Regions from separate parts of the Streptomyces sp. NPDC015242 genome, predicted to be linked through region 1. Evidence: riboswitches for the same ligand, from Rfam matches in the RefSeq annotation. Region 1 holds a riboswitch; each other region holds the start of a gene.
What was found. A riboswitch is a leader RNA that binds a small molecule or an ion and turns the genes downstream of it on or off. The one in region 1 is predicted to bind cyclic di-AMP.

Region 2: it holds a riboswitch for cyclic di-AMP, as region 1 does, so the genes downstream of both, ACF07N_RS09880 (NlpC/P60 family protein) here and ACF07N_RS25920 (transglycosylase family protein) in region 1, are expected to answer to the same signal.
Region 3: it holds a riboswitch for cyclic di-AMP, as region 1 does, so the genes downstream of both, ACF07N_RS10810 (transglycosylase SLT domain-containing protein) here and ACF07N_RS25920 (transglycosylase family protein) in region 1, are expected to answer to the same signal.
Region 4: it holds a riboswitch for cyclic di-AMP, as region 1 does, so the genes downstream of both, ACF07N_RS20115 (M23 family metallopeptidase) here and ACF07N_RS25920 (transglycosylase family protein) in region 1, are expected to answer to the same signal.

What each region holds. Positions count from the first base shown of each region.
Region 1 is NZ_JBIBUF010000008.1:86,274-93,384, forward strand. Features, by position in the region: gene ACF07N_RS25900 (exopolyphosphatase) at 1-641, opposite strand, end outside; gene ACF07N_RS25905 (DUF501 domain-containing protein) at 638-1,168, opposite strand; gene ACF07N_RS25910 (septum formation initiator family protein) at 1,222-1,698, opposite strand; gene eno (phosphopyruvate hydratase) at 1,813-3,093, opposite strand; gene ACF07N_RS25920 (transglycosylase family protein) at 3,378-4,085, opposite strand; cyclic di-AMP (ydaO/yuaA leader) riboswitch at 4,090-4,255, opposite strand; gene ACF07N_RS25925 (transglycosylase family protein) at 4,484-5,485, opposite strand; gene ACF07N_RS25930 (cytochrome P450) at 5,626-6,912, opposite strand; gene ACF07N_RS25935 (nucleoside triphosphate pyrophosphohydrolase) at 6,959-7,111, opposite strand, start outside.
Region 2 is NZ_JBIBUF010000002.1:973,496-980,606, reverse strand. Features, by position in the region: gene ACF07N_RS09890 (hypothetical protein) at 1-295, shown strand, start outside; gene ACF07N_RS09885 (hypothetical protein) at 273-1,217, opposite strand; gene ACF07N_RS09880 (NlpC/P60 family protein) at 1,295-2,467, opposite strand; cyclic di-AMP (ydaO/yuaA leader) riboswitch at 2,475-2,648, opposite strand; gene pcrA (DNA helicase PcrA) at 2,963-5,443, shown strand; gene ACF07N_RS09870 (M23 family metallopeptidase) at 5,686-7,111, opposite strand, start outside.
Region 3 is NZ_JBIBUF010000002.1:1,160,515-1,167,625, reverse strand. Features, by position in the region: gene ACF07N_RS10825 (glycosyltransferase) at 1-990, opposite strand, end outside; gene ACF07N_RS10820 (GNAT family N-acetyltransferase) at 1,009-2,094, opposite strand; gene ACF07N_RS10815 (HAD family hydrolase) at 2,265-3,113, shown strand; gene ACF07N_RS10810 (transglycosylase SLT domain-containing protein) at 3,077-3,832, opposite strand; cyclic di-AMP (ydaO/yuaA leader) riboswitch at 3,836-4,014, opposite strand; gene ACF07N_RS10805 (polyprenyl synthetase family protein) at 4,519-5,529, shown strand; gene ACF07N_RS10800 (outer membrane lipoprotein carrier protein LolA) at 5,761-6,987, shown strand; gene ACF07N_RS10795 (ABC transporter ATP-binding protein) at 7,056-7,111, shown strand, end outside.
Region 4 is NZ_JBIBUF010000005.1:547,940-555,050, forward strand. Features, by position in the region: gene ACF07N_RS20105 (HPr family phosphocarrier protein) at 1-246, shown strand, start outside; gene ACF07N_RS20110 (GntR family transcriptional regulator) at 423-1,118, opposite strand; gene ACF07N_RS20115 (M23 family metallopeptidase) at 1,307-2,095, opposite strand; cyclic di-AMP (ydaO/yuaA leader) riboswitch at 2,108-2,273, opposite strand; gene ACF07N_RS20120 (M16 family metallopeptidase) at 2,466-3,854, opposite strand; gene ACF07N_RS20125 (M16 family metallopeptidase) at 3,851-5,254, opposite strand; gene ACF07N_RS20130 (DNA topoisomerase (ATP-hydrolyzing) subunit A) at 5,474-7,111, shown strand, end outside.

The sequences.
Region 1 (7,111 bases):
AGGGTGCGCGCCTCGCCCAGCGGGACCGTCTCCCCGGCCAGGTCCAGAGCGGCCTCGATGTCGGCCCGCATCGCGGCGATCTGCTCCCCGGACGGCGGGTCGCTCACCACGCCGTCCCGGACCAGGTGCCGCTCGGTCATGCGCACGCAGCCGATGTCCACCGAGCGCGCCGCGCGGACCCGGTCGTCACCGACGACGAACTCGGTCGAGCCGCCGCCGATGTCCACCACCAGGTAGGGCGTGGGCAGGTGGTCCCGCCCGGCCAGCTCCCTGGTGGCGCCGGTGAAGGAGAACTCGGCCTCCTGGTCCCCGGAGATCACCTCGGGCTCGACGCCCAGGATGTCCAGCACCCCACGCACGAACTCGTCCCGGTTCCCGGCGTCACGGGAGGCGGAGGTGGCGACGAAGCGCAGCCGCTCCGCCCCGTGCTCCTTGATGATCCCGGCGTACTCGCGGCAGGCCGCGAAGGTCCGCTGGAGCGCCTCGGGGGCGAGCCGGCCGGTGCGGTCGACGCCCTGCCCGAGCCGGACGATCGTCATCCGGCGGTCCAGGTCGGTCAGCTCGCCGGTGGCCGGGTCGGCGTCGGCGACCAGCAGCCGGATGGAGTTCGTACCGCAGTCCACGGCGGCGACACGGGTCACTGGGCGTCCTCCTCGGCCGTCGTCACGCACGCGCCCTTGCGCCACCACTCCGGCAGCATGGCCAGCGCCTCGTCGCCCAGCGGGTTCACGCCCGGGCCCGCGGCCAGCGAGTGGGCCACCAGGACGTGCAGGCACTTCACCCGGTCCGGCATGCCGCCGGCGCTCGGGAAGTTCTTCAGCTCCTCGATCTCGTCACGGCGCCGGACGTAGTCCTCGTGCGCCGCCCGGTAGGCCGCCGCCAGCTCCGGGTCCGAGGCCAGCCGCTCGGTCATCTCCTTCATCACGCCGTTCGCCTCCAGCGTGCCGATCGCGGAGTTCGCCTTCGGGCACGTCAGGTAGTACAGCGTGGGGAACGGCGTGCCGTCCGGCAGCCGCGGGGCCGTCTCGACGACGTCGGGCTGTCCGCAGGGGCAGCGGTGCGCGATGGCCCGCAGGCCGCGCGGGGGCCGACCGAGCTGCTGCTTGAAGGCCTCGACGTCCGCGTCGGTGGGCTCGGTGCGCGGGGTGGTCGGCGGGGGCGTTTCCATGACTGTCTTCAGGCTGTCTTTCTCTGGGTGTTCCGCTGGGTCACTGGGGCGCGTCACTGGTCGGAGGCGTCGGCCTTGTCGACCCCGTCCCAGACATTGGCGTACCAGGGGCGGTCGGCCGCCCCGAGGTCGGTGCGCGACTGCTTCGCCGCGTGCGGGTCGATCACGATGAAGCCCGTCTCCCCCGGCATGACGTAGTGCAGCCGCCGGCGGATCTGCTGCTCGGCGTACGCGTCGTCCTGCCAGCGCGCCTTGAGGTCGCGCAGGTGCTCGACCCGCTCGCGGGCCTGCTGCTGCTCGCGCCGCAGGTCCTCGATCTCGGCGCGCTGGGAGACGTACTGCCGCATCGGATAGGCCAGGGCCACGATGAGCGAGCACATCACCAGGGCGAGCAGCGCGGCCCGGCCGGTCAGCCGGGAGCGGCGGGCCTGCCGCTTGGTCTGCGAACGGTAGACCCGGGCCGCGGTCTGCTCACCGAGCAGCCGGATCCTGGTCGCGGTGGAGAACCGGTCCCGGTCCTTCACGGCCATGTCTGTCCGCCTCCCGCTGCACCGTCATACGCGCGTACGTCCCCGGACACGGTACGGGACCGAGTACGGGGACGTACGTACGACGCTGCCTCGAACGGGTCGGGCCTTTCGCGGTCAGCCCTTGAAGCGCGGGAACGCGCTGCGGCCGGCGTAGACCGCGGCGTCGTCGAGGATCTCCTCGATGCGCAGCAGCTGGTTGTACTTGGCGACGCGCTCGGAGCGGGCCGGGGCGCCGGTCTTGATCTGGCCGCAGTTGGTGGCGACGGCCAGGTCGGCGATGGTGACGTCCTCGGTCTCGCCGGAGCGGTGGGACATCATGCACTTGAAGCCGTTGCGCTGGGCCAGCTCCACGGCGTCCAGGGTCTCGGTGAGCGAGCCGATCTGGTTGACCTTGACCAGCAGGGCGTTGGCCGCGCCCTCCTCGATGCCGCGGGCCAGGCGCTCGGGGTTGGTGACGAACAGGTCGTCGCCGACGAGCTGGACCTTGTCGCCGAGCTTGTCGGTGATGGTCTTCCAGCCCTCCCAGTCGTCCTCGAACAGCGGGTCCTCGATGGACACGAGCGGGTACGCGTCGACGAGCTCCGCGTAGTACTCGGTCATCTCGGCCGCCGAGCGCTCCTTGCCCTCGAAGGTGTAGACGCCGTCCTTGTAGAACTCGGAGGCGGCGACGTCGAGCGCCAGGGCGATCTGCTCGCCCGGGGTGTAGCCGGCTTCCTTGATGGCCTCGAGGATGAGGTCGAGGGCCTCGCGGTTGGAGCCGAGGTTCGGGGCGAAGCCGCCCTCGTCGCCGAGGCCGGTGGCCAGGCCCTTGCTCTTCAGGACCTTCTTCAGCGTGTGGTAGACCTCGGCGCCCCAGCGCAGGGCCTCGGAGAAGGACTCCGCGCCGATCGGGGCGATCATGAACTCCTGGATGTCCACGTTGGAGTCGGCGTGCGAGCCGCCGTTCAGGATGTTCATCATCGGCACCGGCAGCAGGTGCGCGTTCGGGCCGCCCAGGTAGCGGAACAGCGGCAGGTCGGACGCCTCGGAGGCGGCGTGGGCGACGGCCAGCGAGACGCCGAGGATGGCGTTGGCGCCGAGGGAGCCCTTGTTGTCGGTGGCGTCCAGGTCGAACATCGCCTGGTCGATCAGACGCTGCTCGGTGGCGTCGTAGCCGACGAGCTCCGGGCCGATCTGCTCGATGACCGCGAGGACGGCCTTCTCCACACCCTTGCCGAGGTAGCGGTTCGAGTCGCCGTCGCGGAGCTCGATGGCCTCGAAGGCGCCCGTGGAGGCGCCGGACGGGACGGCGGCACGACCGGTGCTGCCGTCGTCGAGGCCGACCTCGACCTCGACCGTGGGGTTGCCTCGGGAGTCCAGGATTTCCCGGGCTACGACGACGTCGATGGACGGCACGAGCATCTCCTTCTTCATGTGACGCGGGTACGCGGGTCGCGTGGACCCGGCGGGGTGCGGGCCGGTGGCTCGCGACATGAGCCTAACCGGCTCCGGGCGATCGGCCACCGGGTCGCCCACCCCATGGACAGAACCGAGAGTAAATTGTTTCCGAACGGAACAAAGCCGGTTCGCCACATCCGGCCGAAACCTCCGCCGACGGCCCGGCCGGAAAACACCCCGCCCCGGCGTGTACGGCAACACGCCGGGGCGGAGAGCCCGTGGGGACGGGGGTGGGCCGCTGCTTACTTCAGGTGCAGCTGCTGGCCCGGGTAGATGAGGTTGGCGTCCTCGACGATGTCCTTGTTCAGCTGGAAGAGCCGCTCCCAGCCGCCCTTGACCTTCTCCTCGGCCGCGATCGAGCTGAGGGTGTCGCCCTTGGCGACCTTGTACTCGCCGTCGCCCTTCTTGACCTTCTTGCCGGTCGGGGTGGTGACGGTCTTCTTGGCGGCCGGGCGCTCGTCGGAGCGGGAGGCCGGCTGCTGCTGGGTCTCGCGGGTCTCGGTGCTCTGCTGGCTCTGGCTCTGGCTCTGGCTCTGCGAGGAGCTGCCGGAGTCGGTGGAGCCGCCGCCGGTGTAGCCGGCGCTGGACAGGCCCTTGCCGCAGACCGGCCAGGCACCCTTGCCCTGGCCCGCGAGGACCTTCTCGGCGATCTCGATCTGCTGGGCCTTGGTGGCCTGGTCGGCGGTGGAGGCGTACTTGGTGCCGCCGTAGCCGGCCCAGGTGGAGGCGGAGAACTGCAGACCGCCGTAGTAGCCGTTGCCGGTGTTGATGGACCAGTTGCCGCCGGACTCGCACTGGGCGACGGCGTCCCACTCGGACGCGGTGGCGGCGGAGGCGTTGCCGGCCGCCATCAGCGGGGCGGCGACGGCGGCACCGGTGACACCGGCGATGGCGATGGCGCGAGTGGCCTTGGACGGACGGCGGTGCGTGCCCTTGCCGGAAAACAGCATGGAGAGATCCCCTCACCGACGCCTGCGAGGTGAGCTGTCGGGTTCGGGCCGGTTGAGTTGCCCGGCCGCGTCCCTCACGGGACACGGCTTCACCCCAAGCCCTTCCGGCCAACCGGCCGGTCGGGCACCTACCTTGGGTCCCCCGCTCCTGCCTACGGCGCTTGACGCGACGACTGTTCCCGGGCGGCCGCTGGCAGGATTCGGCGTTGCGGCAGCCGGGGCTCGCGGTGACGAGCGATCACGACCGTAGACAGGTGATCCGCCGAATTTCAAAGACGATCAGGGCTTCTGAGATCTATCTCTCACCGCTCTTATATGGGACATTCAGTGCGAAACACGGCGTGAACTCGCGTGGTTTCGGGGCGACTTCCACCGCCGTTTCCGCACTGCCCGAACGACTACCTCTCGCCCGCTTCGTCCGCTTGACCAGGCGTCTGACCGGCGACGACGGCGGCCTCGCCGCCCTCGGCGGCCTGCTCGTCCCCGGCGGCCTGTTCCTGCCATGCGCCGCTGATCCGGAGGGAGTCGGCGATGGACCAGGCGTCGTCGCCGACACCCACGATGTAGGCACCTTCGGACGCCTCGCCGGCCGCCGCGTCGTCGCGCGCCGCATGCCGGCCCGTGGAGCCGGCCGCGGACCCGTCCGCGGATCCGGTGCCCTCGTCGGCGCTGGGGCCGCGATGCCGGCCGGAGCCGGTGTCCGCGAGGCCGGAAGAGCCGCCGTCCGGGCGGGAGTTGCCGGACGCCTCGGCCTCAGGGGACGCCGACGGCGAGCCGCCGGACCCCTCCCGCGCCGAGGGCGAGGAGGAGGCCTCGGGCGACTTGTCGGACTTGGCGGATTCGTCCGGAGCTGCCGACGGACCGTCAGACGGCGCGCCGGACGGGGAAGCCGACGGGGACGCGGTGGACGGAGAGGGCGAGGAGGACCCGGACGGATCCAGCGAGTCGAGCAGCCCGGACGAGCCGGACGAGCCGGATGAAGCGGAGTCACCGGACGAACCGGACTCGCCGGCCCGGTCCGGCGCGCCCTGCTCGAGACCGGAGAGCAGTCCGCAGGTGCGCCACGCGCCGACCCCCTGGTCGGCGAGGATTCTCTCCGCCACGGCTATCTGCTGGGAGCGGCTGGCCAGGTCGGCGCTCGCGGCGTATTCGAGGCCGCCGTGGTTCTCCCAGTCCTCCTGGGACAGCGCGAGGCCGCCGTAGTAGCCGTTGCCGCTGTTCTGGCTCCACGCGCCGCCCGTCTCGCAGTCCGCGACCCGGTCCCAGGTCGAGCCGTCCGCCGCACTGGCACCGGAGGCCCCGAGGAGCGGGATCGCGATGGCGGAGCCGGTCACTCCGGCCGCGACGAGGAGTGCCGGAGCCTGGCGGGGGCGACGGTGCCGACCGTTCCCGGAGAGCATACGGAGACCTTTCGCGAGACAGCAGTGACCCGCTGGCCGGGCGTCCCGGCCGCGTTGATGGGTGAACGTATCGGCAGACGATCACTTGTCACAAGTTCATGCCGCGCAGATCACGTGAAGATCACATTCCTGAGGGTGTGTCACCTGGACACGGGCGTGAACTCCACCGGCAGGGTCCGCAGGCCGCGCATGATGAGCCCGCCGCGCCACCTCAGCTCCTCCGGGTCCGCCGCGAGACGGAGGTCCGGCAGGCGCGTGAGGAGGGTGGCGAGCGCCGTCTGGCCCTCCAGACGGGCGAGCGGGGCGCCCAGGCAGTAGTGGATGCCGTGGCCGTAGCCGAGGTGCTGGTTGTCGCGCCGGGACAGGTCGAGCACGTCCGGATCGGCGAACCGCTCCGGGTCCCGGTCGGCGGCGGCCAGGACGACCAGGACCGGGTCGCCCGCGTCGATCCGCTGCCCGCCGAGGGTGAGCGGCTGCGTGGCGAACCGCCAGGTGGCGAGCTCGACGGGGCCGTCGTAACGCAGGAGTTCCTCGACGCCGGTCTCCAGCAGGCCACTCTCCCCCGCGGCGAGGGAGGCCTGCAGGCGGGCGCGCTGCCCGGGGTGGGTGAGCAGGGCGTAGGTACCGTTGCCGATCAGGTTCACGGTCGTCTCGAAGCCGGCGAAGAGCAGGATGAAGGCCATGGCCGCGGCCTCGTTCTCGGTGAGGTGCTCGCCGTGGTCGGAGGCGCGGATCAGGCCGGAGATGAGGTCCTCGCCCGGGCCGGGTTCGGCGGGGAGCGCCTCCCGCTTGCGGTGGATGAGGTCGGCGAGGTAGCCGCGCATCTTCTTCACCGACCGGGCCACCCCGCCGCGCGGGCCGCCCTGGTGACGGATCATCATGCCCGCCCAGTCGCGGAAGTCGTCCTGGTCCTCGCGGGGGACGCCGAGCAGGTCGCAGATGGCGTAGATGGGCAGCGGGAAGGCGAACTCGTGGATGAGGTCGGCGCCGCCCTTCCCGGCGAACCCGTCGATGAGCCGGTCGGTGAGCTCCTGCACCCGCGGCGCGAACTCGGCGACCCGGCGGGGCGTGAACGCCTTCGACACGAGCCGCCGCAGCCGGGTGTGGTCCGGCGGGTCGATGTTGAGCAGGTGCGTCATCAGCTCGGCCTTGCGCTCCCCGGGGATCCCCGTCTTGCCCTTGGCGTGCGCGGGTTCGTCGTGGTGCGCCGGGTTCTTGGAGAGCCGGGGGTCGGCGAGGGTCTGCTTGGCGTCGGCGTAGCGCGTGACCAGCCAGGCCTCGACGCCGCTCGGGAGCCGGGTCCGGTGCACGGGGCTGTGCTCGCGCAGCCAGGCGTAGGCGGGGTAGGGGTCGCTCGCGAACTCCCAGGTGAACAGGTCGGGGGCGGGGGCCGGGGCGGGCGGGCTGGGCTGGGGCTGGTCGGTCACGCTCCGACCGTATCCGGCCCGCCGGCCCCGTCCTGTCCGGGTCCGCTCAGCCCTCCGCCTGCCGGATCGCGTCCCGGTAGGCGCGCGCCGCCGCTCTCAGGGCCGCCTCGGGGTCCACGCCCTCCGCCTCAGCGCGGACGGCCAGGGCCAGCAGCTCGTAGCCGATGCCCTCGACGGGCGGCAGCGGTATGTCCAGACC
Region 2 (7,111 bases), on a different contig from region 1:
GGGCGGTTTCCTCACCCAGATGAAGGCGATGGGCCAGGGCACCGCCCGCTACACGCCCGCGATGCTGCACGGCGCCCTGACGATGCTGGTCACCGGGATCGTCCTGGTCGGCCTCAACCAGGCCGACGACCAGACCGTGAACAACATCAAGATCGGCGTGAAGCTCGCCCTGCTGATCGTGATCCTCGGCCTGGTCTACGTGAAACGGGACGACGAGCAGGTGGACAAGGGCCCGTTCGGCCTGGTGGGGCTGCTGACCGCGGCGAACGTCTTCATCGCCGTGCTCTGGACCTGACCCCGGCTGGCCCTGACCCGGCCCGGGCCGCGGCGGCCGCCCGGGCGGTGCACGCGAGCCACAGGGCCACCGCCGCCCACAGCAGCGCCTCCCCGGCCACGTCGAGCCACGGGGCGTCCAGGGCGGCGGCGCCGGACAGCGCCGCGGCCGCCGTCACGGCCGCGGCGAACACACCGGCCCAGTGGCGCGCGTCGTAACCGTGCCGGGGCCACATGAGCCCGGCGGTGAGCAGAGCCACCCCGCACACCAGGGTGAGCACCAGCAGCGCGACGGTGACCCTGGTGAGGACGGCGTGGTCGTCGTCGTTCCACAGGTACAGGCGGGCGCTGTCGGCGCCGAGGAGCCGCGCCCCGGCCAGCGCCGAGACGGCGAGTGCGCCGCATGCCAGCCAGTGGTCCCCGCGCCCCTCGGTCACCTCGCGCGGCGCGAAGCGGAACAGGGCGACGACGTAGAGGATCAGGCCCAGCCAGAACAGCACCATGGCCGCGTGGGCCGGCCAGGCCGCCGACTCGGCCGCGGCGAGCGTGGCGCCGAGCACGGCGAGCCCCTGGGTGGCCACGCAGCGCAGGAACACGGTGCCGCCACGGCCCGGATCCCGCGCGGCGAGCAGCAGCGTCCACAGCAGTGCCGACAGGGCCAGCAGTGCCGCGGCCGACCTGCGCAGGCCTGCCGCGGAGAAGCCGGCGCCGATCAGGGCGGTCGCCGTCGTGAGCGTGAGGGCGGCCGGCGCCTGCGCCCGCCAGGTCGCCCGCGGCAGCCGCAGGACGGCGAACGCCACCGCCCCCAGCCAGGCCGCGCAGGCCGGGACCAGCGCGATGCGGGAGAGGACCTCGTAGCCCGCCGAGTCGAGACCGGCCGACAGGGTGCCGGTGGTCAGCGAGTACGTCGCCCACAAGGTGGCAGACGGGGAGGGGCCGGGCATAGCGCCGATGCTAGAGAGCGGCGCGCGGGTTGGCGGAGGGGCACGCGCGCGTGCCCCTCAAAAACGTCCGGGACCCCTCAGGCCGGCCGCACCACGCTGTGGATCGACGACTCGCCGTCGTAGTAGATCGACTCCTCGCGCACGTAGGCGCCCGGCTTCGGGGCGTGGATCATCATGCCGTTGCCGATGTAGAGGCCGACATGGGTGATGTCGTCGTAGAAGAAGACCAGGTCACCGGGGCGGGCGTCGGCCAGCGGGACCGTGGTGCCGGCGTCGACCTGGTCGTAGGTCGTCCGCGGCAGGGTCACCCCGGCGGCCTTCCACGCGGCCTGGGTGAGGCCGGAGCAGTCGTAGGAGCCCGGCCCGACGGCACCCCACACGTACGGCTTGCCGATCTGCGCGCGGGCGAAGGCGAGCGCCTTGTCGGCCTTCGTGGCGTAGGAGGAGTCGGCCGGAGGCGTGGACGGGGACGTGGAACCGGTGCCGGGCGACGTCGTGCCGCTCTCCTGCTGCCGGGCGGCCTCCTCCCGGGCCTGCTCCTGCGCGGCCTGCTCGCGGGCCAGCTCGGCGGCCTTGCGGGCCGCCTCCTCCTGCTTCTCCCTCTCGATCGCCGCGAGCCGTGCCTTCTCCTCGGCGGTCAGCCGGGACAGCAGGGCGCGGGCGTCGGCGAGCTTGCGCTGGACGGTGGCCTTGGCCGTCTTCAGATCGCTCTGCGACTCGGTGAGCGTCCTCAGGCTCTCGGTGGCTTCCCGGCGCTTGCTCATCGTCTCGGACTGCTGCGTGACGTAGTCGTCGACCGCCGCCTTCTGGCGTCCGGTCATCCGGTCCATCAGCTGGGACTGGTCGAAGTAGTCCTGCGGGGTGTCGGCGAGCAGGAACGTGGCCGTGTCCGGGGCGGCGGTGCCGGTGCGGTACTGGGCGGCCGCGAAGGAGCCCAGCTTCTCCCGCGCCTCGTTGAGCTTCCCGGCGCGCTGGGCGACGTCGTCGAGCAGGGTGTCGACGCGCTTGCGCTGCTTCGCGGACCTCTCCTTGGCCGCGTTGTACTTCTCGGTCGCCGACTCGGCCTGGCGGTACAGGTCGTCGACCTTCTTCTCGACTTCCTCGAGGCTGGGCCTGTCGTCGGCCTCGGGGGCGGCCGTGGCCGACTGGGACAGCAGGGCCACGGAGGTGAGGGCCGCCGTCGCGAGGGCGGGGGTCCGTATGCCTGCCACGCGCGTGCCCGAAGGACGCGACTTACGGTGCGACGCCAAGGGTGGCGACTCCTTCCAGTGCTCCGCCTACCGGGTTAGCTGTCGGGTTCGGGCGGGTGGTCTCGGAAGGGTTGCCCTACGGCCTTCCCGTGACGGGAGTCGGGCCGATTCACCCCAAGGTCTCGGTGGGTCCCCGGCTCCGGCTGCCGCTGCGGCACACCGGACTCGGCGGGGGCCGCGCGGCCCGGCGACGTTCGCCGGTGGGGGTCATGCGGCCCGGTCGCACCGTAGCCAACTGGTGTGGCCCGTGTGAAGGTTGATGGGTGATATGCCCGATACATTTTCGTGACCTTGCCCCGAAGCCTTGCCCAGCGTGAAGGGATGAGGGGATTTGGTCACCAGTCGCCCCGGAATGGGCAGGGTGTCGCGCGGTGTGATCGCGCCATTCCGCAGGGCGATCACGGGGTGGCGGCCGGCCGGGAAACGCCCCTCTTTCCGGCGACGTTCCCGGGTGGGCCGCGGGCTGTCAGTGGGGCGCCCTAGACTCGGAGAGCGATGAGCAGCCTCTTTGACGACAACTTCCTGGCGAGTCTCCAGGCCCAGCGCGGCCCCGCGGACGAGCCCCCGCCGCCGCCCGAGGACGATCACGTTCCGGAGTCGATCCCGGACGATCTGTTCGGCGGGAAGTTCGACGTGCCGCCGGACCGGGACACCCACTACCGGGACGGCGCCCCCCGCCCGGTGATCGACTCGGCCGCGCTGCTGGACGGACTGAACGACAACCAGCGCGCCGCCGTCGTCCACTCCGGCTCCCCGCTGCTCATCGTCGCCGGCGCCGGCTCCGGCAAGACCCGCGTGCTCACCCACCGCATCGCCCACCTGCTCGCCGAGCGGGACGTGCACCCGGGCCAGATCCTCGCGATCACCTTCACCAACAAGGCCGCCGGTGAGATGAAGGAGCGCGTCGAGCAGCTCGTCGGCCCGCGCGCGAACGCCATGTGGGTCATGACGTTCCACAGCGCGTGCGTGCGCATCCTGCGCCGAGAGAGCAAGAAGCTCGGCTTCACGTCGTCCTTCTCGATCTACGACGCCGCCGACTCCAAGCGCCTGATGGCCCTGGTCTGCCGTGACCTGGACCTCGACCCCAAGCGGTTCCCGCCGAAGTCGTTCAGTGCCAAGATCAGCAACCTGAAGAACGAGCTGGTCGACGAGGAGGACTTCGCCGCCCAGGCCACCGACGGTTTCGAGAAGACCCTCGCCCAGGCCTACGCGCTCTACCAGTCGCGGCTGCGCGAGGCGAACGCCCTCGACTTCGACGACCTGATCATGACCACGGTCAACCTGCTGCGCGCCTTCCCGGACGTCGCCGAGCACTACCGCCGCCGCTTCCGGCACGTCCTGGTCGACGAGTACCAGGACACCAACCACGCGCAGTACGCCCTGGTCCGCGAGCTGGTCGGCACCGCCGAGCACCCCGCCGACGTCCCGCCCGGCCCGGACGACGTCCCGCCCGCCGAGCTGTGCGTCGTGGGCGACGCCGACCAGTCGATCTACGCCTTCCGCGGCGCGACGATCCGCAACATCCTCCAGTTCGAGGAGGACTACCCGGACGCCACGACGATCCTGCTGGAGCAGAACTACCGCTCCACGCAGACCATCCTCAGCGCCGCCAACGCCGTCATCGAGCGCAACGAGTCCCGCCGCCCCAAGAACCTGTGGACCAACGCGGGCACCGGCGCGCTGATCACCGGCTACGTCGCCGACACCGAGCACGACGAGGCGCAGTTCGTCGCCGACGAGATAGACCGCCTCACGGACGCCGGCGAGGCCAAGGCCGGCGACGTCGCCGTCTTCTACCGCACCAACGCCCAGTCCCGTGTCTTCGAAGAGGTCTTCATCCGCGTCGGCCTGCCCTACAAGGTCGTCGGCGGCGTCCGCTTCTACGAGCGCAAGGAGGTCCGGGACGTCCTGGCCTACCTGCGCGTGCTGGCCAACCCCGAGGACTCGGTGCCGCTGCGCCGCATCCTCAACGTCCCCAAGCGGGGCATCGGCGACCGCGCCGAGGCGATGATCGACGCCCTCGCCCAGCGCGAGAAGATCAGCTTCCCGCAGGCGCTCAAGCGCGTCGACGAGGCCTACGGCATGGCCGCGCGCTCCACCAACGCCGTCAAGCGGTTCAACACGCTCATGGAGGAGCTCCGCACGATCGTCGAGTCCGGCGCCGGACCGGCCACGGTGCTGGAGGCGGTGCTGGAGCGCACCGGCTACCTCGCCGAGCTGCAGGCCTCCACCGACCCGCAGGACGAGACCCGGATCGAGAACCTCCAGGAGCTCGCCGCCGTCGCCATGGAGTTCGAGCAGGAGCGCGGCGAGGAGGAGCGGGGCACCCTGGCCGACTTCCTCGAACAGGTCGCGCTGGTCGCCGACTCCGACCAGATCCCCGACGAGGAGGACGGCGACGGCGTCATCACGCTGATGACGCTGCACACCGCCAAGGGCTTGGAGTTCCCGGTCGTCTTCCTCACCGGCATGGAGGACGGCGTCTTCCCGCACATGCGCGCCCTCGGCCAGGCCAAGGAGCTGGAGGAGGAGCGGCGCCTTGCGTACGTCGGCATCACCCGCGCCCGGGAGCGGCTCTACCTGACCCGCTCCACCCTGCGCAGCGCCTGGGGCCAGCCGTCGTACAACCCGCCCTCCCGGTTCCTGGAGGAGATCCCGCCGGCCCACGTGGAGTGGAAGCGCACGGGCGCCACCGGCCCCGCGTCCTCCGGTCCTGTCTCCGCCGTCGCGGCCTCGCTGTCGTCGTCCCGCTCGCGCTCGTCCGCCTCGGGAGCGTCCGGCTTCGCCACCCGCCGTGCGTCGGAGAAGCCGGCGGTGTCGCTGGCCGTCGGTGACAGGGTCACGCACGACCAGTTCGGTCTCGGCACGGTCGTGGCGGTGAAGGGCACGGGCGCGAACGCCGAGGCGACGATCGACTTCGGCGACACCAAGCCCAAGCGCCTGCTGCTGCGGTACGCACCGGTGGAGAAGCTGTAGCCCGGTATGCCAGCAGCGTGGCCCGGCGCCGTGGCACGGCCTCCGTCGGCGCGTCCGGCGGGAGCCCGAGGGCGTTTCGGTCGGGTTGCCGGGCCCGGGGGCCGCGGGGGCGGCCGGGCCTGCTGGGGTGCTTCGCCGGGTGAGCCGGGCCGGGACGCCGTCCCTCCGCCGGGGCGGACGGGTCCGGGCCGCCATGACGCCAGCCCGGTGACGCCTGCCCGGTCGACCAGGTCCGGGCCGTCCTACGTTGGGTCGACGCCGTGGCTGCGGAGCCACGAGAGCGGGTCGATCGCCGAGCCGCCCGCGGGGCGCACCTCGAAGTGCAGGTGCGGGCCGGTCGAGTTGCCGGAGTTGCCGGAGCGCGCGATCGGGTCCCCGGCCTTCACGGTCGTCCCCGAGGGAACCGTGTAGGTGGAGAGGTGGCAGTACCACGTCTCCGTGCCGTCCTTCGCGGTCACGATCATCATGTTGCCGTACGCGCTGTTCCACTGCGTGCGCACGGTGCCGTCGGTCGCGGCCATCACGGTCGTGCCGTAGGAGACGGGGAAGTCGATGCCGGTGTGCAGGGACATCCAGTTGATGCCGGACTGGCCGTAGAAGGCGCTCAGTCCGTGCTGGGCGACCGGCAGGGCGAACTTCGGGCGCAGCCGCTCCTTGCGGGCCGCCTCTTCCGCCGCCCGTCTGCGCTCGGCCGCCTGCTGGGCCTTGAGGTCGATGCGCTCCTGCGTACGGCTGGCCCGGTCCGCGAAGTCGTCGGCGCCCGCGGCGAGGCTCTGCAGCTGGGTGTCGAGCTTGTTGTTGGCCGCGGCCGGCTTCACCGGCTGCGCGTCCGCCGCGGTGGTGCGCGCCTCGGCCGTGCTGTCCTCGGTGAGGCTGCCGACGGAGGCGGCCGCGATCCCCGCCACGCCCATCACGCACGCCGAGGGCACCGCGATGGTCATCAGTGCCGAGCGCTTGGGGGGCGTACGGCGGCGGGAGCGGGCCCCGGCGCGCGAGGCCGCCCGGGAAGCACGGGGCGCGACCTCCTCCTGGCCGTCCAGGAGCGGTTCCACGGTGGGCAGTTCGCCGGTGGCGGCCTGCTCGTGGGTGTCCGCGGCGGTGTCGTCGTAGTCGGCCCCGGCGGATTCGTCGTAGGCGACCTGCTCGAACGTCGCGGTCTCGTGCTGCTCGAAGCCTGCCGACTCGTGCTGCTCGAAGGTTTCGCCGGACTGGTCGTAGGAGTCCGGGGACTGCGCGGGGGTGCCGTCGGAGTTCCACTGCGTGGCGTCGAAGGCGCCCGTGTCGAAGGTCTGCGTGCCCCATTCCCACTGCTGGGTCTGGTCGGCGGGGTTGCCGGACTGGTCCGGCTGCAGCCAAGCCCCGTTCTCATACTGCCCGGTGGCGTCCGGCGATGCGCCCTGCGGCGGAATGGCCGACAGCGGCTGCTGCTCGGTGTGCCAGGAGGTCGTGTCGTAGACGCCGGTGTCGTAGGCCGCGTGGTGCTGGGCCGCGTAGGCGTCGTAGTGCGGGTTCTCGTGCGCACCCGTGGGCCAGTGGCCGGTGTCGTACGTGCCCGTGTCGTGCCCGCTGCCCGGCATGTCGCCGAAGAGGGGGTCGGTGGCGAAGCTCGCGGTGGTGTGCCCGGTGGCGTCGAAGCCGGCGCCGTCCGTGCCGGTGGCGTCAAAACCG
Region 3 (7,111 bases), on a different contig from region 1:
GGCCTGGGTCTCCAGGTCCCGCCAGGTCTCCCGGTGGTGGTGCCAGACCAGGGCGTACGGCGTGTAGCGCAGCCGGTGGCCCCCGGCCAGGACCCGGACGAAGCCGTAGAGGTCGTCACCGCCCCGGGCGGGCGTCCCGGCGCCGGTCGCCGGATCGAAACCGCCGACGGACCGCAGGACGTCCGTGCGGAACGCCATGTTCGCGCCCGAGCCGAACCGCCCCGCGGTGAACGGGAACAGCGGCTCGTCGACCGGCGGGTCCGCCGGGTCGTACGTCCTTGGAGTGAAGCCCTTCGCGAAGCCGCCGTGGCTCTCCAGCAGCACCTGGGCCGGTGTCGTCAGCCGCGCGGGCAGGATCAGCCCGGTGGCGCACCCCAGTGCGGCGTCGGCGGCGAAGGGCGCGGTCAGTTCGGTCAGCCAGCGCGGGTCGGCCACCACGTCGTCGTCCGTGAAGGCGACGACCTCGCCCCGCACGGCCGCCAGCCCCGTGTTGTGCGCGACCGCGAGGCCCGGCACCGGCTCGCACACGTACCGCACGCGCTCGGCGTACTTCCGTTCCACCAGCTCCCGCGTCCCGTTCGTCACGGGCGCGTTGTCGACCACCACGATCTCGAACCGCGGATGGTCCTGGGCCAGCAGTGAGTCCAGCGCCCGGGCCAGCTGCCCGGCCCGCTCCCGCGTGGCCACGACGACACTGGCGTACGGCGGCTCCCCCGGCGCACCGGATTCCGCACCGGCGCACTCCGCCCGCGCCCGCGCTGCCAGCACGACCCGCGGATCCGCCCCCTGCGGTACGTGCGCGAGCAGCGTGCCCACCGGGCGGCCGTGCCGTCTGACCAGGACGAACACCTCACCGTGCGTGATCGGCGGGTTCCCCGGACCGGGTCTGAGCACCGCCTGGTCGCCGTCCAGATCCAGCTCGGCGACCTGCACCGCCCCGATGGCCAGGAACCGCCGGATCTCCTGTCGCGCACGCGCCGATCCGGCCATGCGCCCACCCCCTCGTCGTCAGGTACGGCGCAGCCGGGCCGCGCCCTTCAGGGTCCGCGCGGCCAGCGCGGCGAGCCGCGGCCGGCTGCGGACGAAGCTGTGCGCGCGGCGCGCCGGCTCGCGGCTCAGCCAGTGCAGCGCCGCGCCCGCCCCCGGCCGCGTCACCGCACCCTCGTACACGGGCAGTTCGCCCGTCTTCAGCGCGTCCTTGTACTCGGCCGCGCCCCGCCCCAGGTCGAGCGTGCCGATGCCCGCGGCGGCGGCCGCCTCGGCCATGCGCAGGTGCAGCACCAGACCGGGCGAGAACTTCGCGAACTCCGGGTCGTAGGCCGGGAACCAGCAGGCCAGCACCGACGCCGAGCGCAGTCCGAAGTGCGCGGCGACGGGCCGCTCACCGGCGTACAGCACGGACAGGGTGCCGGTGCACTCCGGTGCCCGGGTGCGGGCCAGGTGCCCCACGAGCCGGGTGATCCACTCCTGCGCGAACCGGTCGCGGCGGCCGGTCCTGCGGTACTGCGCCGACTTCCACTCCATGAGCGTGCGCAGCGCCGCCGGGTTGCGTTCGTCGAACACGAACCGCACCTCGCCGGCCTGCCGTCCCAGCCGGCGCTCCTTGGCCAGGGTGGTCTTCAGGAACTTCGGCGACTGGGCGCGCAGCACCGACTCGTAGGTCTCGTACCCCTTCTCCACGTCCACCACGAAGGTGGTGTGCTCCTCCGCCGCGTACCGGACGAACAGCCGCTGCCCGGACTCCAGGTTGTCGAAGGCGAAGGACGACAGCGCGCAGGCCCGCAGCAGCGCGCCCGTCTCCACGTCCAGGCCGGGGCGCAGGACCGCGCCCTGCGCGTCCGAGACACCGAGCCCGATGGCCCGGCCCTGGCCCAACGGGCCCCGCTCGTAGGGCAGGAAGCCGGCCGGCTCCGGGCCCTCGTAGACCACCGCGACCCGGGCCCGCGGCCTCACCAGACCGACGGCCTCGGTGAACTCCGGTTCCATGAAAGGGTTGCGCGGCGCCTCCGAGGCGGCGCGCAGCGCGCGCCAGCGCTCCCTCTCCTTCTCGCCGAGCTCCCCGGGCCCGGCCACACGTATGCGCCCACTGCTCAACCTGACCCCCCGATCAAGTCCCCCCTGGACACTTGGAAGGTACCGCCCGATGCGGCCCCTCGGGTAGGTAGCGGACCATGTTGTTGCCAACCGGTGCAGAGGCCTTCAACCGGGCAATCGGCGTGTGCGCGCGATGAAACGAACGGTCGCGTTGTCCGTATTCTCTGATCATGGCCGCACCCCTCGCATATTCACTCATCGCCACCGACCTGGACGGGACGCTGCTGCGCGGCGACGACACCCTGTCCGACCGGTCCCTCGCCGCGCTCGCGCGGGTGGCGGACGCCGGTGCCCAGCACCTCGTGGTGACGGGCCGCCCGGCACCGAGAGTGCGGCCGCTCCTGGACGACCTGCGCTGCACGGGGCTCGCGGTGTGCGGGCAGGGCGCGCAGGTGTACGACGCCGGCGCGCACCGGCTGCTGTGGTCCGTCACCCTGGACCGGGAGCTGGCGGAGACCGCCCTCGGCAAGATCGAGGCCGAGGTGGGGGAGGTGTACGCGGCGGTCGACCAGGACGGTGTCGACGGCCTGACGCTCATCGAGCCCGGCTATCTCATGCCGCACCCGACTCTGCCCGCGGTGCGGGTGGAGCGGCGCGAGGAGCTGTGGGGCGAGCCGATCAGCAAGGTGCTGCTGCGCCACCCCTACCTGTCGGACGACGAACTGGCGGCGACCGCGCGGTCCGTGGTCGGTTCGCTGGCGACGGTGACGATGTCGGGCCCCGGCACGGTCGAGCTGCAGCCGTGCGGGGTGACCAAGGCGACGGGGCTGGCGCTGGCCGCCGAGCACCTGGGACTGCGGCCGGCCGACACCATCGCCTTCGGTGACATGCCCAACGACATCCCGATGTTCGACTGGGCGGCGCGCGGCGTCGCGATGGCCAACGCCCATCCCGAACTCAAGGCCGTCGCCGACGAGATCACCCTGTCGAACGAGGACGACGGCATCGCCGTCGTCCTCGAGCGACTGCTGGGCGGGGCCGGTCAGTACGGGCCGTTGACGTTGTCGATCGAGCCGTAGCGGTCGGCCGCGTAGTTGCAGGCCGCCGTGATGTTGGCGACCGGGTCGTACGGGTCGTAGGGGGTGCCGGAGACGTGGTAGGCGGCGAAGGTCGGGTCGATGACCTGGAGCAGACCCTTCGACGGGGTGCCCTTGGCGGCGTTCGAGTCCCAGTTGTTGATCGCCTGCGGGTTGCCGGACGACTCGCGCATGATGTTGCGGTAGATGCCGTCGTACGACCCCGGGATGCCCTTCTGGGCCATGATGTCCAGCGCCTCGCGGATCCATCCGTCGAGGTTGTCCGCGTAGGTCGTGGCGGCGGCCGGGGTGGCCCGGGTGACACCGCCCGCGGGCTTCGCCGCGGACGGCGTCGCCTTCTTCCCGGCGGTGGCCTTGGCCGTGGCGACCTTCAGCTTCAGACCCGGGTGGATCACCTTGGGGTCGTCGCCGACGGCGGAGCGGTTGGCCTTGTAGAGCTGCTTCCAGCCGCCGGAGACGTCGTACTTCTCCGCGATGCCGTAGAGCGTGTCGCCCTTGGCCACGGTGTACGTGAGCGACTTGGCGGGCTGGACGGCCTGCGGAGCGCTCTGCGCGGCGGGCGCGCTCTGGGGGGCGGCGGCGCCGGCCTGCGTGGCGCCGAGGAGCGGCAGGGTCAGTGCCGCCCCACCGGTGCCGGCGGCGACGACACCACGGGTGATCGGGTTCCTTCTGGGGCGACGGTGCTTACCTCGTCCGGGCATGGCGATGTTCCTCTCCGGCGCCTGCGAGGTGAGCTGTCGGGTTCGGGCCGGGAGGTGCCCGGCCGCACACGGCGTGGTGCTGTCGTGCGCGGCTTCACCCCGAGCCGTTCCGCTGTGCGGTCCGGCGACTTACCTGGGTCCCCCGCTCCTGCCCTGCGTGAGTGAGTCGGTGTGTGTGGGGTGTCCGGGCGGCGGCAGGATTCGGCGGTCCGCTCGGACTGGGCCGGAACGTATGCGAGAGCACATGCCGGGAACAAGCACCGGAGTCACACCGGCCGCCGGATGACCTTGTTCCGGGGGTGGGGGACCGCTTGATCCTTTGCATGAGCCAAGGCTCAACTCGCTTACGCCGGACGGCGCTACCGCGCGGTGCCCGGCCGGGGCGGGAGGGAGGGGAAAGTGATTCAATTCACTGATCACGATCCGAGGTGCAATGTCCGCAAGAGGAATTTGCTTCGTCAATGCCGCAAATGCAGCATAGGTCGTGAATTCCTGGAAAGTCGGAACATGTCTGTTCTTATGAGCTGATCGAAAACATGGCGGTCGTGATCGGATACCGCCCGGCCTGTAAGCATGGGCGCTGGCGGTGATCGAAACGTGACCGGATACGCTGATCCGAGTGATGGCAGCGACCTATCGACAATCCGCGTAAGCACCGGCAGACACCAGCAGACAGGAGACCCCTCGTGACCGACGTCGGGCCGTTCGGGCTGAGCGTGCGGGACCAGGCTCTGGAAGCCGATGTCCAGGCCGGGCTGGCGGCAGTCGAGGAAGGCTTGCTCGAGGCCACCAAGAGCGAGGTGCCCTTCATCACGGAGGCCGCCCAGCACCTGGTGCGCGCCGGCGGCAAGCGGTTCAGGCCGCTGCTCGTGATGCTCGCCGCCCAGTTCGGAGACCGGCACGCACCCGGGATCGTGCCGTCGGCGGTCGTCGTGGAGCTGACCCACCTCGCCACGCTGTACCACGACGACGTGATGGACGAGGCCGCCGTACGCCGCGGGGTGGACAGCGCCAACACCCGCTGGGGCAACTCCGTCGCGGTCCTCACCGGCGACTTCCTCTTCGCCCGCGCCTCGCACATCCTGGCCGACCTCGGCCCGGAGGCGGTGCGGGTGCAGGCCGAGGCGTTCGAGCGGCTGGTCACCGGGCAGATCCTGGAGACGGCCGGACCGCAGGACGGCCGCGACCCCGTGGAGCACTACCTCGACGTGCTGGGCGGCAAGACCGGCTCGCTGGTCGCCGTCTCGTGCCGGTTCGGCGCGATGATGTCGGGCGCCGACGAGACGGTCGTGCACGTGCTGACCCAGTACGGCGAGCGGCTCGGCGTCGCCTTCCAGCTCGCCGACGACGTCCTCGACATCGCCTCCGACTCCCACGAGTCCGGCAAGACCCCCGGCACCGACCTGCGCGAGGGCATCCCGACCCTGCCGGTGCTGCGGCTGCGCGAGCGGGCGGCCCGGCTCGGCCTCGCCGAGGACCTCGCCCTGTGCGAGCTGCTGGACTCCGACCTCACCGACGACGGCCGGCACGCCGAGGCCCTGCGCCTGCTGCGTGCCCACCCGGCGCTCGAACAGGCCCGCCGGGACACCGTCCGCTACGCCGAGGACGCCCGCTCGGCGCTGGCGCCGCTGCCGGACTGCGCCGCGAAGACGGCGCTCGTGGAGCTGTGCGACGCCGTGGTGCACCGGGCCGGCTGACCGCCCGCCGTCCCCCGACCCCTACGGGTCGGGGGAGAAGCCGCCCCTCCGTGTCATACCGCAGCAGTACGCGGAGTTGAGTCCGGGGTCTGACGTATCTCCCTGGCCGATTTGGTCAGATGGAAACCACGGAAAACACCACTCCTCACCAGTTCGGGTGAGAATGGCGGCTCAGGGACGAGTGCGTGGACGACACGGACAGCCGCCGCCGACCACGGAGGTAGGGCACACATGGCACCGTACGCATCCGACGAGAGCACGACCGGCGGGGAGGTCGACGAGCAGCACACCCGGCGGCGCAAGGCCGCCCGGTACGTCGTCCCGGTCACGGTGGTGGGGGTGGCGGCCGCGACGATCGGCCTGGTCCCCGCACTCGCCGACTCCGGTGACCCCGACCTTCCGAAGATCACCGCCCAGCAGCTCATCGAGAAGATCGCCGAGTCGGACACCGAACAGCTCTCCGGCACGGTGAAGATCAGCACCGACCTCGGCCTGCCGAACCTCGGCGGCCTGGAGTCCGGCCTGATGTCCGGCGCCGCGGGCCGGGGCGAGGGCGGCTCCTCCGCCGACCCGACGGCCAGGCTCACCGAACTGGCCACCGGCACCCACACCCTGCGCGTCGCCGCCGACGGCCCCGACCGGCAGAAGCTGTCGCTGCTGGAGAACGCCGCCGAGTACAGCATCGTCCACAACGGCAAGGACGTGTGGGCCTACGACAGCAAGTCCAACGAGGTCTACCACGGCACCGCCTCCGAGAGCCCGGAGCACGGCAAGGACCGGCGGCCGCCGGCCACGCCGAAGGGTTTCGCCGAGGAGGCGCTGAAGGCCGTCGACGACACGACCTCCGTGACCGTGGACGGCACCGCCCAGGTCGCCGGCCGGGACGCCTACAAGCTGCTCGTGAAGCCGAAGCAGTCCGGCTCGACGGTCGGCGCGATCACCGTCGCCGTGGACGCGGAGACGGGCACGCCGCTGAAGTTCACGCTGACCCCGGCGAGCGGCGGCGCCGCCGTCGTCGACGTCGGCTTCACCCAGGTCAGCTTCGCCCAGCCGGCCGCCTCGACCTTCGACTTCACGCCGCCCGAGGGCGCGAAGGTCACCGAGGAGAAGGACGCCGGCCAGGACGCGGGCAAGGGCTTCGGCAAGGGCGACGCCCGCGAGCACGCCCCCGGCGGGAAGGACCTCGGCGCCGGGCACGAGGGCATGAGGACCATCGGCGAGGGCTGGAACGCCATAGCCACCTTCGACACCGGCGGCGAGGGCGTGCCCTCGGACGAGGCGGCCGGCCAGTTCGGCGGCTTCCTCGACTCGCTCGGGGACAAGGTCACCGGCGAGTTCGGCTCGGGCACGGTCTTCTCGACCCGCCTCGTCAACGCCCTCGTCACCGACGACGGCACCGTCTACGTGGGCGCCGTCACCAAGGACGCGCTCGTGAAGGCGGCCGACGCCGGGAAGTGAGTCCCGTACCCGCACCGGGCGCCGGCCCGGTGCGGGACCCGCGGGACGTCGGGAGAACGAGGGAACCGATGGGTGAACCGTCCGGCACGGAGCCGGAGCAGCGGGCCGGGCAGGCCGGGGAACC
Region 4 (7,111 bases), on a different contig from region 1:
GGCCTCCACGCCCGCCCCGCCTCCATCTTCGTCCGAGCCGCCACGGCCGCAGGCGTCCCGGTGACGATCGCCAAGGCAGACGGCAACCCCGTCAACGCGGCCTCCATGCTCGCCGTCCTGGGCCTCGGCGCCCAGGGAGGCGAGGAGATCGTCCTCGCCTCGGACGCCGAGGGCGCGGACGCCGCCCTGGACCGGCTCGCGAAGCTGGTCTCCGAGGGTCTTGAGGAGCTGCCCGAGACCGTCTGAGTCCTCGAGCGGTTTTCACGGTGAAGCCGCGTCGGCCTTTACGGCCGGCGCGGCTTCCCGCATTCCGGGATGCGGGCTCTGCAATTCACGTGCTGACGCCCGGGCCTGCCTGCCGGTAAAAGGGCAGCAGAAATAACGCCCCGCGAATGGGCTCCTCTTTGTATACGGCTTGCGTGTTAATGACGCGGGCTCGCCGTGTTTACGGGATGTTGCGAGTTCCTCACACGCTCGCCGCGTTCCCCGGCGACGACGAGCCGCAGCCGGTGTGCGGCCGTGGCGCGCTCCGTGTGCAGCGCCGTGACCGCCCGCGCGCGCTCGGTGTCGCCGCGCGCCACCGCGTCCACGATCGCGCCGTGCTCGACCCAGGACTGGGCCGGGTCGGCCGGCGCCTCCACCGCGTACATCCAGGCGATCTTGTGGCGCAGCTGCGTGAGCATCGTGATCAGAGCGGGGCTGCCGGAGGCCTGGGCCAGCGTCTCGTGGAACCAGCCGTCCAGAGAGCGCAGGTCGTCGCTGGTGCCCCGGCGGGCGCGCTCCTGGCCCAGCCGGACCAGACCGCGCAGGACCTTCAGATGGGCCTCGGTGCGGCGCTGCGCCGCCCGGGCGGCGCCCAGCGGCTCCAGCAGCGTCCGCATCTCCAGCAGGTCCGCCGCCTCCTGCTCGGTGGGTTCGGCCACGCACGCGCCCGCGTGCCGCCGGGTCACCACGAAGCCCTCGGCCTCCAGCGTGCGCAGGGCCTCCCGGACGGGGACGCGCGAAACGCCGTAGCGGCGGGCGAGGAGTTCCTCGGTGAGCCGGCTGCCGCGCTCGTGGACACCCGCGACGATGTCGTCCCGGATGGCCGTGCACACCGAGTGCGCGGGAATACGCATGACCCGACCTCCGCTTAATCCCCGTGAAACGTCGACGAGTGACGTGTGTTCCGTGACTCTATTGCAATCAGCCGGAATTTCCGACGGCAGCCCGGAATCCATGGATATTTTTTGGACAGCGGGTCCCGGGAATGCCGAAAGGCCCCGGCTCGGTGAGCCGGGGCCTTTCGGATGCGCTGCGGGTGCCGTCAGAGGCTGACGCCGTGCGAGCGGAGGTAGGCGAGGGGGTCGATGTCCGAGCCGTACTCGGGGCTCGTGCGGGCCTCGAAGTGCAGGTGCGGGCCGGTGACGTTGCCGGTCGCGCCGGACAGGCCGATCTGCTGGCCCGGGGTGACCTGCTGGCCGGCCGAGACGCCGACGGACGACAGGTGGCCGTACTGGGTGTACGTCCCGTCGTTCATCTTGATCACGACCTGGTTGCCGTAGGCACCGCCCCAGCCGGCCTCGACGACCGTGCCCGCGCCGACCGCGTGGACGGAGGTGCCGGTGGCCGCGTGGAAGTCGATGCCGGTGTGGCTGCCGGAGGACCAGACGGCGCCGCCGGCCTTGTAGCCGGTGGACACGTAGGAGCCCGGGATCGGGGAGACGTAGCTGTTGAGGCGCTTGCGCTCGGCCTCGCGGGCGGCGCGCTCCTTGGCCTCGCGGGCCTTCTCGGCGGCCTCCTTGGCCTTCTTCGCCGCCTCGACGGCGCGCTCCCGCGCGGCCTCCTCAGCCTTCTTCACGGCGGCGGCCTCCTCGGCCGCCTGCTTCTGCGCGACGGCCTGGGCGTCGATCTGCTGGGCCACCGTGTCGCCCATGGTGATGACGGGGGTGAGGCCGGTCTGCTCGACGGCGGGCTCGTTGGCGGCGAAGGCCGGGCCGGCGACGGTGCCGATCACGCCGGTGGTGGCGAGAGCCGCGACGCCCGCCGCGCGGGCGGTGCCGCGCTGGATCCTGCTGGGACGGCGATGCTTGCCGGTGGCGCGTGTGAACGCCATGAAGTGGCTGGTCCTTTCCTTCCCTCTCGCCTACCGGGTTAGCTGACGGGTTCGGAGCAGGAAGGTCTCCTACGGATGCCCTCGCGACTCGCGCGGGCGTCCGATTCACCCCAGGGACTGCGGTTGGGTCCCCGGCTCCCCTGGCTCGCGCCGTACGGGGACTCGGCGATGACTGTCCGGTGCCGCGGGTGCGGCGCACTGCCTGACGAACAGCCCGGACGACGCTAAGCGGCGCCACTTTCAAATCCCAAACGGATCGGGCGTTTTGTAGCGCATCCCACAGGGCAGACAGGCAACTCCCGCCCCAATTCGGGCATAAAGGAGCCCTGGTGCCTTCGAAGGCGACCAGGGCTCCTTCGCGCGCGTGCCGCTACTCGGCGGCGACGACCGTGACGTCGCCGATGCCGAGGGCCTCCACAGGCGCCTTGATCTGCGCCGCGTCACCGACGAGGACGGTCACCAGACGGTCCACGGGGAAGGCGCTGACGACCGCCGCCGTGGCCTCCACCGTGCCGGTCGCGGCCAACTCGCGGTACAGCGTGGCCTGGTAGTCGTCGGGCAGGTGCTGCTCGACCTGGTCGGCGAGCGTGCTCGCGACGGCCGCGGCGGTCTCGTACTTCAGCGGCGCCACGCCGACCAGGTTCTGCACGGCGACGTCCCGCTCGGCGTCGGTCAGTCCCTCCGCGGCGAGGGTGCGCAGCACCGTCCACAGGTCCTGCAGCGCCGGGCCGGTGTTGGGGGTGTCCACGGACCCGCTGATGGCGAGCATGGAGGCACCGCTGCCGTCGGGCGCCGACCGCAGCACCTGCGCGAAGGACCGCACGCCGTAGGTGTAGCCCTTCTCCTCGCGCAGGACGCGGTCCAGGCGGGAGGTGAGGGTGCCGCCGAGGCAGTACGTGCCGAGCACCTGGGCGGGCCAGACGCGGTCGTGCCGGTCCGGGCCGATCCGGCCGATCAGCAGCTGCGTCTGGACGGCGCCCGGGCGGTCCACGATGACGACCCGGCCCGTGTCGTCGGCGGTCACCGGCGGCACCGGGCGCGGCTCGGCCGAGGAGCCGGTCCAGGCGCCCAGCGTGTCGCCGAGCAGGGCGTCCAGGTCGATGCCCGTGAGGTCGCCGACCACCACGGCCGTGGCCGTGGCGGGGCGGACGTGCTTCTCGTAGAAGGCGCGCACGGCAGCGGAGTCGATCGCGGCGACCGTCTCCTCGGTGCCCTGCCGGGGCCGCGACATGCGCGAGTCCGCCGGGAACAGCTGCCTGGAGAGCTCCTTGGCCGCGCGGCGGGAGGGGTTGGCCAGCTCGTGCGGGATCTCGTCGAGGCGGTTGCGGACCAGGCGCTCGACCTCGCTGTCCGCGAACGCGGGCGCCCGGAGGGCGTCGGCGATCAGGCCGAGGCCCTTGGTGAGCCGGGAGGCGGGGACCTCCAGGCTGATCCGGACCCCGGGGTGGTCCGCGTGCGCGTCGAGGGTGGCCCCGGCCCGCTCCAGCTCGGCCGCGAACTCCTCGGCGGAGTGCTTGTCGGTGCCCTCGGAGAAGGCCCGCGCCATGATCGTGGCCACGCCGTCCAGGCCGGCCGGCTCGGCGTCCAGGGGTGCGTCCAGCAACACCTCCACGGCGACGACCTGCTGGCCCGGGCGGTGGCAGCGCAGCACCGTCAGGCCGTTGTCGAGCGTGCCGCGCTCGGGGGCCGGGAAGGCCCAGGGCCGGGCCTCGCCCGCCTGCGGCCGGGGGTGGAAGTCCATCGTGGCCAGCTCGGTCACTTGGCCGCCTCCTCGTTCTCGTCGCCGGCCGCGGCTGCGGTCTCCCCGGCGGTGTCGGCGTCGTCGGTCTCGCCGGCGGTCGCGCCGGCGTTCTCGTCGGCGACGGGCTCGTAGACGAGCACCGCGCGGTTGTCGGGGCGCAGGCGGGCCTTGGCGACCTCCTGGACCTCCTCCGCCGTCACCTCCAGCACGCGCTGCACGGCGGTCAGCGCCAGCTGCGGGTCGCCGAACAGCACGGCGTAGCGGCACAGTTCGTCGGCGCGGCCGGCGACCGTGCCGAGCCGGTCCAGCCATTCGCGCTCCAGCTGGGCCTGGGCGCGCTCCATCTCCTCGGCCGTGGGGCCCTCCTCGGCGAACCGGGCGAGCTCCTCGTCGATGGCGGCCTCGATGACCGGCACCTCCACGTCGCCGGACGTCTTCACGTCCAGCCAGCCCAGGGACGGCGCCCCGGCCAGCCGCAGCAGGCCGAAGCCCGCCGCGACGGCCGTACGGTCGCGGCGCACCAGGCGGTTGTAGAGGCGGGAGGACTCACCGCCGCCGAGGACCGTGAGGGCCAGGTCGGCCGCGTCGCACGCGCGCGTGCCGTCGTGCGGCAGGCGGTAGGCGGCCATCAGGGCGCGCGCCGGGACGTCCTCCTCGACGACCTCGCGCAGCTGCTCGCCGATGATCTCGGGCAGCGAGCCGTCCCGCGGCGCGGGCTTGCCGTCGTGCCCGGGGATGGAGCCGAAGTACTTCTCGATCCAGGCCAGCGTCTGCTCGGGGTCGATGTCGCCGACCACGGAGAGCACGGCGTTGTTCGGCGCGTAGTAGGTGCGGAAGAACGCGCGCGCGTCCTCCAGGGTGGCCGCGTCCAGGTCGGCCATGGAGCCGATGGGGGTGTGGTGGTAGGGGTGGCCCTCGGGGTAGGCGAGGGCGGTGAGCTTCTCGAAGGCGGTGCCGTAGGGGACGTTGTCGTAGCGCTGGCGGCGCTCGTTCTTCACGACGTCCCGCTGGTTCTCCATCGACTCGTCGTCCAGGGCGGCGAGCAGGGAGCCCATGCGGTCGGCCTCCAGCCAGAGGGCGAGCTCCAGCTGGTGGGCGGGCATGGTCTCGAAGTAGTTGGTCCGTTCGAAGCTGGTGGTGCCGTTCAGCGAGCCGCCCGCGCCCTGGACGAGTTCGAAGTGGCCGTTGCCCTTCACCTGGGCGGAGCCCTGGAACATCAGGTGCTCGAAGAGGTGAGCCAGGCCGGTACGCCCCTTGACTTCGTGACGTGAACCGACGTCGTACCAGAGGCACACCGCCGCGACGGGGGTCAGGTGGTCCTCGGAGAGCACCACGCGCAGACCGTTGGCCAGGCGGTGCTCGGTCGCTGTCAGGCCTCCGGAGCCTGCCTGGGCTGTGGCCGTGTGACCCATGGGCATGTACGTCCCTTCGATCGCGGAGCGGTCTTCCCGACCGCGGTTTCCTGCCGGTCCTGCCACTGTATGCAAGCGTGCGGAGGCCTGGTGAAGTTCCCGGCGGCGACGTGGTCCGCGGACCGCGAAGGGCCTTCGGTACCGGGTGCTGGTCCCGGTTGTCACTGCGGCGGTCCACAATGGTCGGCGTCAGATCCGGATCGCAGCAGCAAGGAGCCGGCAGCGATGGCCCGCCGCAGCACGAAGACCCCGCCGCCCGACGACTCGTACGAGGAGCGGATCCTCGACATCGACGTCGTCGACGAGATGCAGGGCTCCTTCCTCGAGTACGCGTACTCGGTCATCTACTCCCGGGCCCTGCCGGACGCCCGCGACGGCCTGAAGCCGGTGCACCGGCGCATCGTCTACCAGATGAGCGAGATGGGCCTGCGCCCCGAGCGCGGGTACGTCAAGTGCGCCCGTGTCGTCGGCGAGGTGATGGGCAAGCTGCACCCGCACGGCGACGCGTCGATCTACGACGCCCTGGTGCGCATGGCCCAGCCCTTCTCGATGCGGGTCCCCCTGGTCGACGGCCACGGCAACTTCGGCTCGCTGGGCAACGACGACCCGCCCGCCGCCATGCGGTACACCGAGTGCCGGATGGCCGAGGCCACGAGCCTGATGACGGAGTCGATCGACGAGGACACGGTCGACTTCAACCCCAACTACGACGGCCAGGAGCAGGAGCCGGCCGCCCTGCCGGCCGCCTTCCCGAACCTCCTGGTCAACGGCGCCTCGGGCATCGCGGTCGGCATGGCCACGAACATGCCGCCGCACAACCTGCGCGAGGTCATCGCCGCCGCCCGGCACCTGATCCGCCATCCGAACGCGGACCTCGACGCCTTGATGAAGCACGTGCCGGGACCGGACCTGCCGACCGGCGGCCGCATCGTCGGCCTGTCCGGCATCCGGGACGCCTACGAGAGCGGCCGCGGCACGTTCAAGATGCGCGCGACCGTCTCCGTGGAGCAGGTCACGGCCCGCCGCAAGGGCCTGATCGTCACCGAGCTGCCCTTCGCGGTCGGCCCGGAGAAGGTCATCGCCAAGATCAAGGACCTGGTCGGTTCGAAGAAGCTCCAGGGCATCGCCGACGTCAAGGACCTCACCGACCGCGAGCACGGCCTGCGCCTGGTCATCGAGATCAAGAACGGCTTCGTGCCGGAGGCGGTGCTGGAGCAGCTGTACAAGCTGACGCCGATGGAGGAGTCCTTCGGCATCAACAACGTCGCCCTGGTGGACGGCCAGCCGCTCACGCTGGGTCTGAAGGAACTGCTGGAGGTCTACCTCGACCACCGGTTCACCGTCGTGCGGCGGCGCTCGGAGTTCCGCCGCGGCAAGAAGCGCGACCGGCTTCACCTGGTCGAGGGCCTGCTCACCGCCCTGCTGGACATCGACGAGGTCATCCGGCTGATCCGCTCCAGTGAGAACTCCGCGCAGGCCAAGCAGCGCCTGATGGAGCAGTTCTCGCTGAGCGAGGTGCAGACCCAGTACATCCTCGACACGCCGCTGCGCCGCCTGACCAAGTACGACCGCATCGAACTGGAGACGGAGAAGGAGCGGCTCACCGCCGAGATCGAGGAGCTGACCCGGATCCTCGACTCGGACGCGGAGCTGCGCAAGCTGGTCTCCTCCGAACTGGCCACGGTCGCGAAGAAGTTCGGCACCGACCGGCGTACGGTCCTGCTGGAGTCGGGCGGCGCCCCGGTCGCGGCCGTGCCGCTGCAGGTGGCCGACGACCCGTGCCGGGTGCTGCTGTCGTCGACGGGGCTGCTGGCCCGCACGGCGAACGGCGACCCGTTCCCGGAGGGCTCCGGCGCCAGGCGC